DNA from 3 places in the Caballeronia sp. LZ019 genome. Region 3 is predicted to be linked to each of the others. Evidence: predicted binding sites of a transcription regulator. Region 3 holds the regulator's gene; each other region holds the start of a gene.

What was found. Region 3 encodes LexA, which represses DNA repair genes until DNA is damaged. Its sites were predicted from a motif close to ACTGTATNNNNATACAGT; they were not measured.
Region 1: the regulator LexA is predicted to act here: its motif matches at 1,139-1,156, upstream of P9255_RS15095 (ATP-dependent helicase).
Region 2: the regulator LexA is predicted to act here: its motif matches at 1,691-1,708, upstream of recA (recombinase RecA).

The regions. Positions count from the first base shown of each region.
Region 1 is NZ_JARTVZ010000005.1:358,902-362,157, reverse strand. It holds gene P9255_RS15105 (hypothetical protein) at 302-712, shown strand; gene P9255_RS15100 (hypothetical protein) at 783-1,040, shown strand; gene P9255_RS15095 (ATP-dependent helicase) at 1,188-3,256, shown strand, end outside.
Region 2 is NZ_JARTVZ010000005.1:1,795,127-1,798,382, reverse strand. It holds gene recA (recombinase RecA) at 509-1,579, opposite strand; gene P9255_RS21865 (response regulator transcription factor) at 1,855-2,580, shown strand; gene P9255_RS21860 (sensor histidine kinase N-terminal domain-containing protein) at 2,588-3,256, shown strand, end outside.
Region 3 is NZ_JARTVZ010000005.1:2,579,971-2,583,226, forward strand. It holds gene P9255_RS25585 (universal stress protein) at 1-254, shown strand, start outside; partial or broken gene P9255_RS25590 (DUF2939 domain-containing protein) at 271-860, opposite strand; gene P9255_RS25595 (hypothetical protein) at 941-1,276, opposite strand; gene lexA (transcriptional repressor LexA) at 1,390-2,058, opposite strand; partial or broken gene P9255_RS25605 (sulfate ABC transporter substrate-binding protein) at 2,305-3,256, shown strand, end outside.

The sequences.
Region 1 (3,256 bases), 2.2 Mb from region 3:
CGGGCGGAAACAAACGTGTTGAAGACGGCCATGATAATGCATCGGGTACGCGTCGTGCTCCTGCTTTCCCCGACCGCGAACGATCGGACGTATTTGATGATGCATCCGAACGTCGGCGAAAAAGCGCTAAATGTAGCCAAGTGCAACCATGCGTAACAGTGACTGCACAGGCGAAACTCGGCGATCGACCGCCCGGTCTGTAGATTTGATCGATGCAGCTTCGGTCATCTTCCAAACGACACGCGCCGCGCGCAACCTTGCGAGACCACGCGCCGGCGCTACCAAAAGAGAGGACTAGCTCATGACTAAGGCTCGAATTCTGATGATCGGCACCGCCTTCGCCGCCCTGGCCGCCACCGGCGCGCAAGCCCAGACCGCGCAGCCGATGCAGGCCGCCCCCGGCGCCGATGCGCAAATCTCGACGCAGGCCCAGCAGCCGATGACGCCCCCGCAGCAGAACATCGTCGCGCCCGCGCCGACCGATCCGCTGGTGCAGAAGCGCAATGCCGACGCGCAGGCAAACGCCGAATACAAGGCGTCGAAGAAGGCGTCGAAGGCCGAGATGAAGGCCGCGAAGAAGGAAGCGAACGCGCAATACAAGGAAGAAGTGCGCAACGCGAAGATCAACAAGAAGGCCGACAAGGCCGCCGCAAAGGACGAGCTGAACGCCGCTGCCGACCGCACGCCGAAGGACGAGGGCGAGCAGCACTAAGCGGGCGACTGCGAGCGATGGCCGCGAGGTTCCTGACGGAGCTTCGCGGTTCCACACAGGGGAGGACACCATGACACGACGTAAGAATGCACTGCTGGCGGCGCTCGTCGTCGGCGCGCTGACCAGCGTGAGCGCGGTATCGGTCGCGCAGGCGGACGACACGACGCCGACGCACGCCGACAAGAAGGCCGCGAAGAAGCAGGCCGAAGCCGACAAGGACGCGGCCGTCGCACAGGCGAAGGCCGACAAGAAGAAGACGGAATCGCAATCGGAAGCGAACGAAGCCGCCGCGGATGCGAAGCTGAAGGACGCCAAAAAGGCGGACTGAGCGGCGCATTTCTGTACGAAGGCGGCCCGGGCTATTCACCCGGGCCGTCGTCTTTTTGGGGCCAAAAGCCGAGCCCTGACAAAGACTTGCACGGGCGGGTTGTATGGATATACAGTGTCGCGTCACTGCTTACCGTCATCCAATCTCGTGCTCACGCTTCCCGACATCGCCGCCGATTCTCCCGAGACCGAAGAACAGGCCGCAGCAGCCTATCTCGCGAAGCTGAACGATGCGCAACGTCGGGCCGTCGAATTCGGGGTCGATGGACCGGGCCGCTGCGGCGGGCCGCTGCTCGTCATTGCGGGCGCGGGGTCGGGGAAGACGAACACGCTTGCGCATCGCGTGGCGCATCTGCTGGTCAAGGGCGCGGACCCGCATCGCATTCTGCTGCTCACGTTCTCGCGCCGCGCGGCGCTCGAAATGACGCGGCGGGTGTCGCGTATCGCGAGAAATGCGCTCGGCAACAAAAGCGCCCTCGCGCAAGGGCTGACGTGGTCGGGCACCTTCCACGGCGTCGGCGCACGGCTGTTGCGCGATTACGCCGAGATCGTCGGGCTCGCGCCCTCGTTCACGATCAACGACCGTGAAGATTCCGCCGATCTGATGAACCTCGTGCGCCACGAACTCGGACTGTCGTCGAAGGAAAAGCGCTTCCCGGCGAAGTCCACGTGCTTCGCCATTTATTCGCGCGTGATCAACACGGGCGCGTCCTTGAGCCATGTGCTCGACAAGTCGTATCCGTGGTGCCGCGAGTGGGAAGCCGATCTCAAGCGCCTGTTCGCCGCCTATGTCAGCGCCAAGCAATCGCAAAGCGTCCTCGATTACGACGACCTGCTGCTCTACTGGTCGCATCTCGCGGCTGAGCCGGCCATCGCCGCCGATCTGTCGAGCCGTTTCGATCATGTGCTCGTCGACGAGTATCAGGACACCAATCGCCTGCAGGCGACCATCCTTCTCGCGATGAAACCCGACGGGCGCGGCCTCACCGTCGTCGGCGACGATGCGCAGTCCATCTATTCGTTTCGCGGCGCGACCGTGCGCAACATCCTGGATTTTCCGCAGCACTTCGATCCGCCCGCCGCGACCGTGACGCTCGATCGGAACTACCGCTCGACGCAGCCGATTCTCGAAGCGTCGAACGCGGTCATCGGCCTCGCCGCCGAGCGCTACACGAAGGACTTATGGACCGACAAGGCATCGGCGCAGAAGCCGCGTGTCGTCTCCGTCGCCGATGAGGCCGATCAGGCGCGCTATGTCGTCGAGAAAGTGCTGGAGGCGCGCGAGGGCGGCATGAAGCTCAAATCGCAGGCCGTGCTGTTTCGCGCGGCCCATCACAGCGCGGCGCTCGAGATCGAGCTGACGCGAAAGAACATTCCGTTCGTGAAGTTCGGCGGACTGAAGTTCCTCGATTCGGTCCATGTGAAAGACGTGCTCGCCGTGCTGCGCTGGGCGGAGAATCCACGCGACCGCGTCGCGGGGTTCCGGGTCGCGCAACTGCTACCGGGCGTCGGGCCGGCTATCGCCGGACGCCTGCTCGATGGCGTCGCGCAGAACGAGCGCCCCGCCGATGCGATCGCGGCGTTCAGCGCGCCGGCACGCGCGAGCGAAGACTGGCCGCGCTTCGTCGGGCTGATGGCGAAGCTGTGCGGGCGCGAATCCGGCTGGCCCGCCGAGTTCGAAATGATCCGCCGATGGTACGAGCCGCATCTCGAGCGCAATCACGAGGACGCGGCCATCCGCATCGGCGACGTCATGCAGATGGAGAGCATCGCGTCAACGTATCCGACGCGCGAGCGCTTTCTCACCGAACTGACGCTCGATCCGCCGGACGCGACGAGCGATGAATCGGGCGTGCCGCTCATCGACGAAGACTACCTGATCCTCTCGACCATCCATTCCGCGAAGGGGCAGGAGTGGCGCAACGTGTTCGTGCTGAACGGCGTGGACGGCTGCATTCCGTCCGATCTCGGCACCGGCAGCGAAGAAGAAGTCGACGAAGAGCGCCGCCTGCTGTATGTCGCGATGACGCGGGCGAAGGAAGACCTGCACGTCATCACGCCGCAGCGCTTCTACGTCCACAATCAGACGAATCTCGGCGACCGGCACGTGTGGGCGCAGCGCACGCGCTTCATTCCGCCGCATCTGCTGCCGCATTTCGAGGCCGCCGCGTGGCCGCCGGTTCCCGTGGCCGCCGCCCCGACGGCAGCGGGACTCGC
Region 2 (3,256 bases), 780 kb from region 3:
GCGCTGCGCTGACTGCCTGTGCAGTGGCTTGTTGCAACAGCAAGCGGGCTTGCTCGAGCCGCGCCGCACGATCGAGCTGGAGGGACGGTGCCGCAGCGCATTCTTCTTGATCGCCGGACGCCGATGGCGCGTTCAGCCCGCGACGGTCGTCACGCTCAGTCACGCCAGCGCGTGAAACCGCCACGCCCTTGTCCGCCGCTTCAAAAACGCGACGCGCCGGCGTGAATGACTTCGCGCCGGCGCGTGCTTTCCTGCCTGAGGCGAAACCGCCGCCTCTCGACGATGCACCCCGCTCGCTGCTTCGTTCATAGCGATCGGCGGCATCGGCGCTGTCCTCCGGCTGATCGACACCGGGCGCGGCGTAAGGAGAGCGACCGCTCTTCAGATCACCGCTCGCTTCATCGTTCTCGCGAGAGCGATTCGAACGTCCCGCGCGACTCCGCCCGGCTTCAGCGTTGTCCGCCTTCGATCCGAACCGGCGCTTGAGCATCGGCGGCAGGTCGGACGATTATTCGTCGTCCGACACGGGTGCGCCCGTGGCGACGGCATCAGCCAACGCAGCCACGCCGAGCGATTCGCGGATCCTGTTTTCGATCTCGCGCGCAATGTCAGGATTCTCGCGCAGGAATTCGCGCGCATTGTCCTTGCCCTGACCGATGCGATCGCCCTTGTAGCTGTACCAGGCGCCCGCCTTGTCGACCAGCTTGGCCTGCACGCCCAAGTCGATGATTTCACCCTGACGCGAAATGCCTTCGCCGTACAAGATGTCGAAGATGGCTTCGCGGAACGGCGGCGACACCTTGTTCTTTACGACCTTTACGCGCGTTTCATTACCGATGACTTCGTCGTTCTTCTTGATGGAACCGATGCGGCGAATATCCAGGCGCACCGAGGAATAGAACTTCAGCGCGTTACCGCCCGTGGTCGTTTCGGGGTTGCCGAACATCACGCCGATCTTCATGCGGATCTGGTTGATGAAGATCACGAGGCAGTTCGTGCGCTTGATGGTGCCGGTGAGCTTGCGCAACGCCTGCGACATCAGACGCGCTTGCAGGCCGGGCAGCGAGTCGCCCATTTCGCCTTCGATTTCCGCCTTCGGCACGAGCGCCGCGACCGAGTCGATGACGATCATGTCGATGGAGCCCGAGCGCACGAGCGCATCCGCGATTTCCAGCGCCTGCTCGCCCGTGTCCGGCTGCGAAATCAGCAGTTCCGGAATGTTCACGCCGAGCTTTTGAGCGTATTGCACGTCGAGCGCGTGTTCGGCGTCGATGAACGCAGCCGTGCCGCCGATCTTCTGCATCTCGGCGATCACCTGCAGCGTGAGCGTGGTCTTGCCCGACGATTCCGGACCGTAGATTTCCACGACGCGGCCGCGCGGCAAGCCGCCGACGCCGAGCGCGATGTCAAGTCCGAGCGAGCCTGTGGAGACCACCTGAATGTCTTCGACCGCCTCACCTGCGCCGAGCCGCATGATCGACCCTTTGCCGAATTGCTTTTCGATCTGCGACAGCGCGGCGGCCAGCGCCTTGCTCTTTTCCGCAGTCATTCCAGCCGGGCCTTTCTTGCTTTCTTCCATGAATCGTCCTTTGCTATGATGAACGGCGTCTGAGACGCGTGCGCGCAGGCTTGTAGCCGGCTTTGTAGCGGTAGCACCGGCACTTCGCCCCGCTTTTGCACTAACGCAGACACTGTATAAAAAAACAGTAGTTTTTGCAAGCCCGATCGTTGCGGCGTGGTGTTTTTCCACATCGAGCGAACCGTGCAAAAACCGCATGACACCCTGGAGACCGCCGCGCCGGGCGAAATGCGGTGCCGGCAATGCGATGCGCCCCGCGCATCAGGCACACGACGATGCGAATCCTCATTGCCGAAGACGACAGCATACTCGCGGACGGCCTCGTCCGATCACTCCGCCAATCGGGATACGCCGTTGACCATGTGAAGCATGGCGTCGAGGCGGATACCGCCCTTTCCCTGCAATCCTTCGACCTGCTCATCCTCGATCTCGGCCTGCCGCTCATGCCCGGCCTCGAAGTGCTGCGTCGCCTGCGCGCGCGCAACTCGCAGATGCCCGTTCTGATCCTGACCGCCGCCGACAGCGTCGACGAGCGCGTGAAAGGTCTCGATCTCGGCGCGGACGACTATATGGCAAAGCCCTTCGCGCTCAACGAACTCGAAGCGCGCGTGCGGGCGTTGACGCGGCGCGGCGCGGGCGGCGGACCGACGGTCGTCAGGCACGGATCGCTGTCGTTCGATCAGGTGGGACGCATCGCGCATATCGCGGATCAGGTCATCGATTTGTCGGCGCGCGAACTCGGCGTGCTCGAAGTGCTGCTGCAGCGGATCGGGCGGCTCGTGTCGAAGGAGCAGCTTGTCAACCATCTTTGCGAGTGGGGCGAAGAAGTCAGCAACAACGCCATCGAGGTCTACGTGCACCGGCTGCGCAAGAAGATCGAGCCGAGCGGCGCGCGGATCATCACGGTGCGCGGCCTCGGGTACACGCTCGAAAAGGCGGCCAGCACGCCGGAAGCCAAGTCGACGGCCGATCCCGCTGCCGCCGGCCAGCACTATAAGTAAGCCGCGCATGGCGTCGCCCGCCTCCACCGAGCGCGCAGCCGAAGCGCCGCGCGAGCCGTCAGCGGCCATCCTGGATGCCGCCGATTCCGACGCCCTGCGCGATGCCCGCTACGCCAATCCGTTCGCCCCGCCCGACGAGCTGGAACCCGGCAGCGAGGCGCACCCGCGCTCGCTTTTTGGCGAGATTCTCGACTGGATGCTCGCGCCGCTGCTGCTGCTCTGGCCGATGAGCATCGCGGTGACGTATCTCGTCGCGAAGTCGATCGCCAACGGTCCGTTCGACCGCGCGCTCGAAGCCGACGCCTACGTGCTCGCCCGCCAGATCCAGCCGGTCAACGGCGTGGCCGAATTGCGGCTGCCGGACGCCACGCGCGATTTCTTGCGCGCCGACAATGTCGACAGCGTGTTCTTCCAGGTGCTCGGGACGCGCGGCGAACTCGTCGGCGGCGACCGCGACATGCCTTTGCCGCACGAGGACGACCGGCCGCAGCCGGGCATCGTCGAGTTTAGGGACGACGTGCTGCGCGGCAACGACATTCGCGTCGCGTACACGACCGTCGATCTGCCCGAACTCGCGTCCGGACGCGATGCCGAAAGCCGCCAGCCCGTGCTCGTGCAGGTCGCCGAGACGCTCGACAAGCGCAGCCAGCTCGCCAACGACATCATCAAGGGCGTG
Region 3 (3,256 bases):
GGCACTTCGCGTTCGGGCATCCGATCGACGAAATTGCCGCGCTCGCCGATAACCTCAAGGTCGATCTCGTCGTGGTGGGGCATCGCTGCCGCAGCGGACTGGCGCGATGGTGGATGGGCGCGGGCAACACGCCGCTGCTCGATCGCGTGTCGTGCAGCATTCTGGTGGCGGTCTGTCAGGCAGGCGAATCCGCCGAAGCCGAAGACGCCGCCGCGTATGCCGCCAAGCCGGTCAAGGCGGAAGAGGGCGCGTAGTTCGGCGTCGCGCTCGTCAGCCGTTCAGATCGACGGCGACGAGCTTCCATGACACGAGACCGCTGCGGCGGAAGATGGCCGAATACCGTGCATCGCCAGCGCCGTGCTGATAGGTCACGACGAAGGTATTGATGTCGCGGTATCCGGCGGTCGTCTGTGGCGGCTGCGGCGGACCGGGCGGTTGCGGCAGCGGACCGGACGCCGCCGTGACGCTGGCGCCGCTTCGTGGCGATGCGGGCGGCCGTTCGCCAGGAACGCCGCGCGGCGGAATGCCGTTGAGTATCGCGGCGACGCCATCGGGTGTCGCATAGGAGTCGACCAGCGGCCCGACGAGCGCCGCGCCGATCATCGCCCCGAGAATCGCGAGCGGATTGCCGCTCTTCTGATGTCGATGCGACGCGTCAGCAGCGCCGCGACCTGTTCCTTCAGGCTGCTGCGCAACGCCGGAAAATCGACGTACTCGCTGACAGTCTCTGCATCGCGCGCATCAGCCGCGCGCTTGACGCGATCCAGCGCCAGATACGGCGACGCATACATGAATGCCAGCGCCGCGCCGCACAGGACGACAGCGAGTGCAATAGCGACAAGACGGGTAGTTCGCGACATGCGGTGCACGAGCCTCTCGAGCGTCGGTCTGACTCACATTGACCGTGCCGGTGAAAGAACGATCCCGCAACCCGCGACGTTCACGCCAGAAACCCGCCCGCGCCGCCGGCACGTTCCTCGTCGATGCAGCGGTCGAGCATGCGCGACACCTCGCTGATCTTGCCGACCATGATGACGCGCGATTCGCTGCGATAGACCCGCACCGGGGCGCGCTGCGCCGGCTCCGCATGGACCGTCTTGGCAAGCGACACCCGGGCGAACGCCGGCTGACGCGACGGCAGCAACGGCATTTCATCGAACAGATCCGGCGTGGCTTCAGCAAGCGGACGCGCCGCGACGCCGCAGGGAATCAACGCACGCAGATGACGCAGGCGGCCGAACTGGCGGAAGGGCAACAAACGGGCAAAACGTTCCATGATGACTCTCCAGGCGATAGGACGCACTGCGGCCAAGCCGCGAACGGCTGCCGTCATGCTTTGATGTACTCGAAACGCGCCGCGTCGTGCGTGGCGTGGGGGAAGCGGGCGCGCTAAAACTCGCCCGAGCGGATCAGACCGACCGCGATGCCTTCCAGCGCGAATTCACCGCTGCCGGAGCGCACGAAAATGTTCTCGTAGTCCGGGTTCTCGGCGATCAGTTCGACGCCGTCCGAACGACGCTTCCAGCGCTTGACCGTGACGTCGTCGCCGAGACGCGCGACCACGATCTGCCCGTCTTTGGCTTCGGTGCGTTTTTGCACCGCGAGCAGGTCGCCATCGAGGATGCCGGCGTCGCGCATGGACAACCCGCGCACCTTCAGCAGATAGTCCGGCTTGCTGGAAAAGAGCGCCGGATCGCACGCGTAGTGCTGTGAAATGTGCTCCTGCGCGAGGATGGGACTGCCGGCCGCCACCCGGCCGACGAGCGGCAGAGACAATTGCATGATGCTCGGATGCGGCAGCGTGAACTGATGCGGAAGCTCGTCGGAGCGTGCGGCTTCGCTGATCAGCCGGATGCCTCGCGACGACCCTGCGGCCAATTCGATCACGCCCTTGCGCGCCAGCGCCCGAAGATGCTCCTCGGCGGAATTGGCCGAACTGAAGCCGAGTTCCGCAGCGATTTCGGCGCGCGTGGGCGGGAAACCGGTGCGCTCGATAGCGCGCTGCAGGAGTTCGAAGACCTGCTGCTGGCGAGCGGTAAGTTTTGAGGTTCTAGTCACTGGCTGGCCCCTGCTGCGCTGTATGGATGAACAGATGACTGTATTTTTATACAGTATTTCATACTTTTCAAGCATTACTTTAACTTCGCCCCGGCAGCGCCCCGCAGCGGGCGTTTTCGATGGAAAGACGCCAAAGCGCCGGTCGTTAGCACGTTTCCGTATAAAAAGATGAAAAACGATTATTTCTAATCATATAGTCGCGCCGATAGACTGATTCCGTCAATTGGATAAGACGGAGAACGGGGAATGCAAAGCACGAAAGCGGGATTGGGGACCAGGGGAAGAAAGCTGCTCACCGCGTTGGCGCTGGCGGCGGCGACGATTGGCATCGGTGTTCAGGCGCACGCACAGACATCGTTTCTGAACGTCTCCTACGATCCGACGCGCGAGCTGTACCAGGACTTCAATCAGGCGTTCGCGAAGAAATGGAAGGCCGACACCGGCGAAACGGTCACTTTCAAGCAGTCGCACGGCGGTTCGGGCGGCCAGGCCCGCGCGGTCCTCGACGGACTGCAGGCCGACGTCGTAACGCTCGCGCTCGCCTATGACATCGACGCGCTCGCCGGCAAGGGGCTCGTCAGCGGCGACTGGCAGAAGCGCCTACCGGATAACGCGTCGCCGTACACGTTGACGATCGTGTTCCTCGTGCGCAAGGGCAATCCGAAGCACATCAAGGACTGGGACGACCTGACGAAGCCGGGCGTATCCATCGTTACGCCGAACCCGAAGACCTCGGGCGGCGCGCGCTGGAACTATCTCGCGGCGTGGGCGTATGCGCAGCACAAGCCCGGCGGCAACGAGCAGACCGCGAAGGACTTCGTCTCGAAGCTCTACAAGAACGCGGGCGTGCTCGATTCCGGCGCGCGCGGCGCGACGACGAGCTTCGTGCAGCGCGGGCAGGGCGACGTGCTGATCGCGTGGGAGAACGAGGCGTTCTTGTCGCTCAAGGAGTTCGGGCCGGACAAGTTCGAGATCGTCGTGCCGTCGGTGAGCATCCTGGCGGAGCCGCCGGTCGCGGTGGTCGACAAGGTCGTTCGACAAGCACGGCACGCGCAAGCTCGCCGAGGCGTATCTGAAGTATCTGTACAGCGACGAAGGACAGCAGATTGCGGCGCGCAACTTCTATCGCCCGCGTTCGAACACGGTTCCGGCCGATCTGACGAAGCAGTTTCCGAAGCTGAAGCTCTACACCATCGAC